Linked DNA regions of Brasilonema sennae CENA114. The protein of the gene in region 2 interacts with the protein of the main gene of each other region in a pairwise test. Links are inferred from orthologs where the notes say so. Each region holds a gene or a part of one and is shown on either strand. Other genes may lie near its edges.

Region 1 (3,958 bases), 4.3 Mb from region 2 along the record:
GAGCAGAAGAAGAGGTAGCGCGACTGTTAAAACCTCTGGAACGCCAAGGCTGGATAATTGAATACAATGTTCCGCTTAAGCGCTGGGGTGATGCGGATGTATTTTTGTGTTCCCCTAAAAGCAATTATTTTGTAATAGATGTCAAAAGTAACAAAGGCAGAATATTTTTTGATGGTGCTATGCTGAAGCGACGCTACGGCAAGCAGGTTCATGATTTTTACGGGAAAAACTTGTTACAAGCAGTTAAGGGTCAGGCAAGTGCTTTAAAAGATATGAAGCGCGTGAGTTTTGTGCAACCAATCATTTGTTTTACACAGGCAAATCTAGAGAAAATCAAGCAGAACAAGCAAATTAATGGTGTATATGTAGTTAATGCAGTAAATTTATTAAGTTTATTGACGTCAGCACCAAAGAAATTGACAAAATATAGCTAGTTTAACAACTGGTTGAATGGTTCCAACCATACAAGGACTTACCCTTTATCAAGTTGAGAATCTCGCTGCAAGTTTCTTCTGGTGTCTTGCCTTTGGTGTATAGCGTGAACTTCGCAAGCTCATAGTTTGAGGCGTGTCTGATGAAGTGTTCGTTGATGTTTGGTTTATCATCTGGCACATACTTATTGCGCTCATTAAGGATCTGCACCGACTCATATTCGTTGGGTGATCGAAGTAAAAGAACAACATTAGGATACGGTGCTAGAGCTTGCTGAACTCGTTGGAATAAAACAGCGTCCTCATACACGGAATGACCAGCCCCAAAATCAATGATGCATTGGTTATGTTCGGATAGCAGCCTTTCAACAGCATAGGCTTCAAATGGCTTCCAATACTGGTAGACTCCCCAGAACCCCTCAGTTTCTCGTTTATGCTTTGCTAGTTCCTCGTCATAGCCGATCGCTTTGTAGTAGTCCCACCGTCGCTCATCCATCGAGTATTGTGGAAGACTGAGCCTGTGAGCTAGAAGCGCCCCAATCGTAGTTTTGCCAGTACCAATCGGACCAATGAGAATGATGTCTGATTTCATGTTCTTCTATTGTCAGCCACAGAACCGCTGCCAACACCATCGCTTTAATATGCGCGGATCGCAGTGCCGTCACGGTAACTCTAGAGTATGCCACAATAGCGAAACAGAAGCGACTATTAAATTCAGTTAGGAGTTCTCGTTGTGGAGTCCCGATATAACCCAGCAGCAATTGAGGAAAAATGGCAAAAAACATGGACTGAACAAGGCTTAGATAAAACTATTACAGATAGCAATAAGCCAAAATACTACGCGTTGTCCATGTTCCCTTATCCTTCGGGCAGCCTGCACATGGGTCACGTCCGTAATTATACGATTACTGATGTAATTGCTCGCCTCAAACGGATGCAAGGTTATCGGGTACTACATCCTATGGGTTGGGATGCTTTTGGCTTACCAGCAGAAAACGCCGCGATTGATAGAGGAATACCGCCGGCGAAGTGGACGTATGAAAATATGGCTCAGATGCAGCAACAATTAAAGCGTCTTGGCTTGTCCATTGATTGGGATTGCGAACTTGCCACGTGTTCGCCTGATTATTATAAGTGGACGCAATGGATTTTCTTGCAATTTTTAAAAGCGGGGTTGGCTTACCAAAAAGAAGCTGCTGTAAACTGGGACCCAATTGACCAAACTGTCGTGGCAAATGAGCAAGTTGACGGCGAAGGACGTTCCTGGCGTAGTGGTGCCAAAGTTGAACGCAAACTCTTGCGGCAGTGGTTTTTAAAAATTACTGACTACGCTGAAGAATTGTTGAATGACCTCAACAAATTACCAGGTTGGCCAGAACGCGTCAAGTTGATGCAGGCAAACTGGATTGGTAAATCCACAGGGGCTTACTTGGAATTTCCCATTGTTGGGATGGAAGAAAAAATCGGCGTGTATACCACACGTCCAGATACAGTTTTTGGCGTTAGCTACGTTGTGTTAGCGCCAGAACATCCTTTGACAAAGCGCGTCGCTACACAAGAACGAGAAGCAGAAGTAGAAGCTTTTATTCAAGAGGTTTCCAATCAAAGCGAGTTGGAACGCACCGCTGAAGATAAACCCAAGCGCGGAATTCCCACTGGGGGTAAAGCAATAAACCCGTTTACTGGAGAAGAAATTCCTATCTGGATTGCTGATTACGTGTTGTACGAGTACGGTACGGGCGCAGTGATGGGCGTTCCCGCACACGACGCACGAGATTTTAAGTTTGCCAAGGAACAGAATCTGCCTATTAAAGTGGTGATTGTACCACAGGCAGAAGCAGATAAGGATTCTACTCCACAAGCGGCATATACAGAACCAGGAATTGTGGTTAATTCCGGTCAATTTGATGGCATGGCTTCCACAGATGCTAAGAGTGCGATCGTGGAATACGCTGAAAAACAAAGTTTTGGCAAAGCACGCGTACAGTATCGCTTGCGGGATTGGTTGATTTCACGGCAAAGATACTGGGGCGCACCCATCCCAGTGATTCACTGTCCGAACTGTGGCACAGTACCAGTTCCTGAAGAAGATTTGCCAGTGCAGTTGCCAGAAAATGTTGAATTTTCTGGACGCGGACCTTCACCCTTGGCTAAATTGGAAAATTGGGTGAATGTGCCTTGCCCAACTTGTGGTACTCCGGCAAAGCGGGAAACTGACACGATGGATACCTTTATTGATTCCTCGTGGTACTTCTTGCGCTTTACCGATGCTAAAAATGAGCAACAGGTTTTTGATTCCGCGAAGACAAATGACTGGATGCCAGTGGATCAATATGTAGGTGGTATTGAACACGCGATTTTGCACTTGTTGTATTCGCGGTTCTTTACAAAAGTATTGCGAGACAGAGGTTTGTTGAATTTTGATGAACCTTTCCAACGCCTGTTGACTCAAGGCATGGTGCAGGGTTTAACTTATTTAAATCCTAACAAGTCTGGAAAAGATAAATGGATTCCTTCCTATCTTGTTAGTAATCCAAATGACCCTCGCGATCCGCAAACAGGTGAATTATTGCAACGCCTTTACGCCACCATGTCTAAGTCTAAGGGCAACGGTGTCGCACCAGAAGAAGTTATCAGCAAATATGGTGTGGACACTGCCCGGATGTTCATCTTGTTCAAAGCGCCCCCAGAAAAAGACTTGGAATGGGATGAAGCTGATGTGGAAGGACAATTCCGCTTCTTGAACAGGGTTTGGCGATTGGTTACTGATTTTACCCCCCAGTCTAGAAAAGTTAGCAATCGGCAAACTCAATTGAGTAAAGCAGAAAAAGACTTGCGGCGGGCAATTCACATTGCTATCAAAGAAGCTACGGAAGATATGGAAGGTGAATATCAATTCAATACGGCGGTATCAGAATTGATGAAATTGAGTAACGCTTTGGCTGACGCTAGCTGCAAAGAGTCACCGATTTATGCAGAAGGTATTGAGACTTTGGTGGTGTTGCTGGCACCTTTTGCACCTCACATTTCTGAAGAATTGTGGCAGCAATTGGGTCATAACGAATCAGTCCACAAACAAGCTTGGATCAAGTATGATGAATCTGCCTTAGTTGCTGATGAAATAACTTTGGTGATTCAAGTTAACGGCAAAAAGCGTGCAGATCTTCAAGTTCCGGCACAAGCAGATAAAGCAGAGTTGGAAAAGTATGCTCGTGAGTCAGAAATTGTCCAGCGTTTTCTTGAGGGTAAGGAAATTAAAAAGGTGATTGTGGTGCCAGGAAAGTTAGTAAATTTTGTCCTTGGTTAAAGGGTTTTTCTCATTGACGAAATGAAGAAAAGGAAGAAGGTAATATCTTTGTTGCCTTCTTTTTTATTTGTGCTTTTTTAGGCGATCGCATAGTTCATATCGTGATTCAGCAACGTCTGAAATCTGATAAAGTTGATGTCAATAATTTGGTTCTATCGACCAAATGCACCAACACCGTAGTAACAAGGATTATCACTGCAACTAGCCATATTAACCCGAA
Region 2 (4,406 bases):
GATCCAGGTGTAACAGACGGGTCGTTTGGTTCTAAAACTAAAGCTGCAGTGGTAAAGTTTCAGCAGAGTAGAAAGCTTACTGCTGATGGGATTGTAGGGGGAAAAACGTGGGAGGCTTTACGTCCTCGCTCTGATTGGCCGAAACAACCAGGAGAATTTTTGAGAGAAGGCGAAAAGGGCGAAGTCGTGAAACAACTCCAGGAAGGTTTAAAATCTGACGATGTTTATACCGGTGCCATAGACGGTATATTTGGTTCAAACACAAAAGCAGCCGTCATTAAAACACAAAAGTCTGGTGAGATAGACTCTAATACGGTAGGGGTTGTTGGTCCACTCACGTGGGGTGGAATTATCGGCGATTAATACAACAAGCTGTGTGAGAAGGAGTCAGAATTCAGAATATCCCCACGGATGAATCCGGAGGTAACAGGTGCGCGAAAATGCTTTTCTTCTCCACGGATGAATCCGGGGGCTATGCCTACGGCACGCTGAGTCGCAAGGGGACACCCTGCGCGAACGCTATTAAACCACTATTCATCCAACGACTTCTTTGATCATGTCTTAGCTTGAATTGGTCGCTGATGATGCTGTAAGTAAACTACCTACGGTTGCTATTAGTCGGGGGATGTTGCGTTTTTAACCCACAATTCCTGAGGTAGCGCGTTGGGCGGGTTTCCCGACTTGTAGCGCCTGCCGTCTCGACGCCATAATCTTTGATTTGGCGCGAGCCTCCTTGCGGAAATAGGTGAAGAAAAGTATGGAACCAGTGGTAACAAAACGGTTAATTATACGCCGTATGGCACAGACAGATTTGCTTGATTTTCTGACATATCAAACTCACCCTGAGGTTTTACGATATACGCCTATAGAACCACTTACCGAAGAGCGAGGAATGGGCTTTCTTACCCGACAAGCAGTAGTGGAAATTGGCGATGAGGGCGGTTATATCGCGTTTGCCATTCAGCATATAGGCGACGCCAAAATGATTGGCGAGGTTAGCATGAACCTATTGCCAAAAGCGCAAAGTAAGGGCGAAATCGGGTGGTCACTTCACCCGAGTTATCAGGGACATGGTTATGCAACAGAGGCGGCACAAGTATTACTCACCTATGGCTTTGCACACCGCAAGTTACACCGAATCACCTCGATCTGCGACACACGTAATACAGCATCCTTTCGGCTTATGGAACGTCTTGGCATGAGGCGTGAAGGGCATTTACGGCAAAGCCAATTCATCAAAGGCGAATGGCAAGACGAGTATATCTACGCCTTATTGCATGACGAGTGGCTTGCCCGCCAGAGTGTCATCGCTGACGGCTATAATTTGCGTCAATGAATGTTTACTCTCCTCCTCTGCGTTCTCTGCGCCTCTGCGGTTCGTTAATCCTCCAACAACTCCAACAACTCCCCTTCACTCAACTGACGAACACCCAACTCTTGCGCCTTTACCAACTTAGAACCCGCCTCTTCACCCACAACCAAAAAATCTGTTTTCTTACTCACAGAATCCGTCACCTTTCCACCAGCCTTCTGAATCAACTCCTTCGCCTCATCCCGCTTCAAAGTAGGAAGCGTACCAGTAATCACAAAAGTTTTCCCAGCAAACTTTTGATGACTCTGACTCACCGCAGTTTCCTCCACAGCACCAGCAAATTGCAACCCAGCATCTTTCAACCGAGAAATCAAACTTTGATTTGCACTGATGTGGAACCACTGGTGTACAGACTGAGCAATTTCCTCACCGATACCGTGAACAGTTTCAATATCTGCTTGTGAAGCTTGCGCCAACTGTTCCACCGTGGGAAACTTCTGTGTCAACAATTGAGCATTCACGCTACCAACGTGACGAATACCCAAACCATACAACACGCGTGACCAAGGTTGGTTTTTTGATTGGGCGATCGCCTCCACCAACTTCTGTGCCAACTTTTTCCCCATCCGCTCCAATGCACATAACTTTTCTTCTGTCAAGTTGTACACATCGGCAACAGAATGCACCACTCCTTTATCCACAAGTTGATGCACCAGTTTTTCGCCCATACCCTTGATATCCAAAGCATCGCGACTCACCCAATGTTCGATCGCCCCCTTCAGGATAGCTGGACAAGAAATATTAACGCAGCGAGTCACCGCTTCTCCCATCTCCCGAACCACTGCACTTGAGCAAACCGGACAATGGGAAGGCATAACAAAGCTTTGAGCATTCTCAGGACGGAGTTCTTTAAGAACCCGCACGACTTCTGGAATAATTTCCCCAGCTTTACGGACAATAACTGTATCACCAATCCGGATATCTAATTGAGCAATACGGTCAGCATTATGTAGGGTAGCACGAGAAACCGTTGTCCCTGCGAGTTGCACAGGGTGCATTTGAGCAAGAGGAGTCAGCGCCCCCGTTCTTCCCACGTTGACAGCAATATTTTCTACACGGGTGGGTGCTTCTTCTGCTGCATATTTTAGGGCGATCGCCCAACGGGGAAACTTTTGCGTAAACCCCAGTTGTTCCTGCAGCTTAAAAGAATTCAGCTTTACCACCACCCCATCTGTCATGTAAGGCAAATTCAGCCTTTCGGTGTCCCAGTATCCATAATACTGTGCAACATCTTCCAGAGAAGGACAAAGCTTATGGTTAGGGTTGACGCGAAACCCCAACTTTTGTAACAATTCCAGAGCTTCCCACTGAGTATTAGCGATACTAGCATCATCTCTACCAGGAATATGTAGCGTGTAGGCAAAGAAATCTAACCGTCGTCGGGCTACAGTTCGGGAGTCTAATTGTCTGAGGGTTCCAGCAGCAGCGTTTCGAGGATTAGCAAAGACTGCTTCACCGACTTTTTGCCTTTCCTCATTGATTTGTTTAAACACTTCCAAAGGTAAAAACGCTTCACCTCGCACCTCTATCCTCTCTGGAAGAGAGTTTTCACGTAATGTCTCTACATTCAAGCGCAAGGGAATTGAGCGAATAGTCCGCACATTTTGGGTGATGTCTTCACCCATAACTCCGTCACCCCTAGTTGCACCTCTGGTGAGAATACCATTTTCATATGTCAACGCTAAGGCAGAACCATCAATTTTCAGTTCGCAGACATACTCCACCTCTCCTACGTTAGGTGCTTGTCGCCGCCAGCGCCCTTCCCATGCCTTTAACTCGTCAATGTTAAACGCATTTTCTAAACTATAGAGTGGAACATTGTGGCGAACTGAGAGAAATTGAGTTGCTGGTTTCTCTCCTACCCGTTGAGTGGGGCTATCAGGTGCAACCAATTCTGGATACTGATTTTCCAGTTGTTGCAATTCTCGATATAACTGGTCATAAACTGCGTCCTCCATAATGGGAGAATCAAGGACGTAGTAGGCTAAGCTCGCCTTTTGTAGTAATTGTCGCAGTTCTTGAACGCGCTGTTTGGCTTCTGTGTTTATCGCTTGCACTACATCCATCTCCGTCATTTAATCGCTACTAGCTTGCAGCTTTCAGCATTCTGCCTTTTGAGGGATGGAGTAGGTTGGCTATTAATCCTAACACCCAAACAGCTGAAAGCTACAGCTTATAGCTTAATTAAATTTCACAAGTCTTGTCCTCTACTTCTTAGTAGAAGCACGTTCTGTCAGAACTGCTATATCTTTGCCCTTGTGTAAACTTGAAATATTTTGAATTCAACCTAATTTCATTAAAGCTAAGCGATAGGAATTTCGTAGCAGAGGAATATACGAAAACAGCAAGCGAAATATTAAGGGAAAACGCTGCAAATATTTAGCTGGTAGATCTGCAAACCCACAAGCTTCCATCACTTGATATCGGGAATCCCAATCTTGAATCTGGCGAATATCTGAGATACCCCAAAACATCTTTGCCGAAGTGTACTTAAGCGCACCATGTCTTTTTTGATTTTTTATCCAAAACTGCGACACACAATCAAAGGCAAAGCAAGAACCAGGAAAATGCTCTAAAAGATTAGTAAACAACTGCTTGACTTGCTGTTCGTTAAAATACATCAAGACTCCTTCTGCTACAAACAAGCAAGGTTCTGTACTAACTGCTTTTACACTTTCTATCCAGTCTGTCTCTAAAGCAGAAGCAGTGATAAATTTACGGCGTTCGGTTTCCTCAAAAAATTGCTTCCGTAGTAACATTGAGTCTGGTAAATCTAAATCAAACCACCGTACTTCACCGTTATCCACTCGTTCAAAGCGCGTATTCAGTCCAGCACCAATCTCGACAACCGAACCTTGCGGATACTGCTTGAGGTAGGTGCGTACCCAATTGTCAAGAATCATCCCTCGCAGACAAACACCTATCTGAGAGTTTTTAGCAGGAGCAAATTTATCAAAATCGTAATCAATTGCCTCAAGAATCTCAGCCGATTTGGGATCACAGATGATCGGCTCGGTTTGCTGTAGTTCAGACG

Evidence for each region. Proteins that work in one complex are often made in the same cells at the same time.
Region 1: the proteins of ligA (region 2) and leuS interact in binary tests that used the Escherichia coli proteins (3 or more experiments, as listed by UniProt). The link is inferred for Brasilonema sennae CENA114 from one-to-one orthologs.

What each region holds. Positions count from the first base shown.
Region 1 is NZ_CP030118.1:5,014,152-5,018,109, reverse strand. What follows is about bases 804-3,951. They hold leuS (leucine--tRNA ligase), read left to right. Parts: upstream 804-1,164; coding sequence 1,165-3,738; downstream 3,739-3,951. Other genes in these bases: DP114_RS21015 (hypothetical protein), read right to left, coding at 3,891-3,951; DP114_RS21025 (shikimate kinase), read right to left, coding at 804-1,023. Outside these bases: DP114_RS21030 (nuclease-related domain-containing protein), read left to right, coding at 1-434; more of DP114_RS21025, read right to left, coding at 436-803; more of DP114_RS21015, read right to left, coding at 3,952-3,958.
Region 2 is NZ_CP030118.1:753,448-757,853, forward strand. Bases 910-3,829 are described here. They hold ligA (NAD-dependent DNA ligase LigA), read right to left. Parts: upstream 3,439-3,829; coding sequence 1,381-3,438; downstream 910-1,380. Other genes in these bases: DP114_RS03145 (GNAT family N-acetyltransferase), read left to right, coding at 910-1,336; DP114_RS03155 (class I SAM-dependent methyltransferase), read right to left, coding at 3,655-3,829. Also shown: DP114_RS03140 (peptidoglycan-binding domain-containing protein), read left to right, coding at 1-363; more of DP114_RS03145, read left to right, coding at 758-909; more of DP114_RS03155, read right to left, coding at 3,830-4,406. UniProt on the Escherichia coli protein: DNA ligase that catalyzes the formation of phosphodiester linkages between 5'-phosphoryl and 3'-hydroxyl groups in double-stranded DNA using NAD as a coenzyme and as the energy source for the reaction.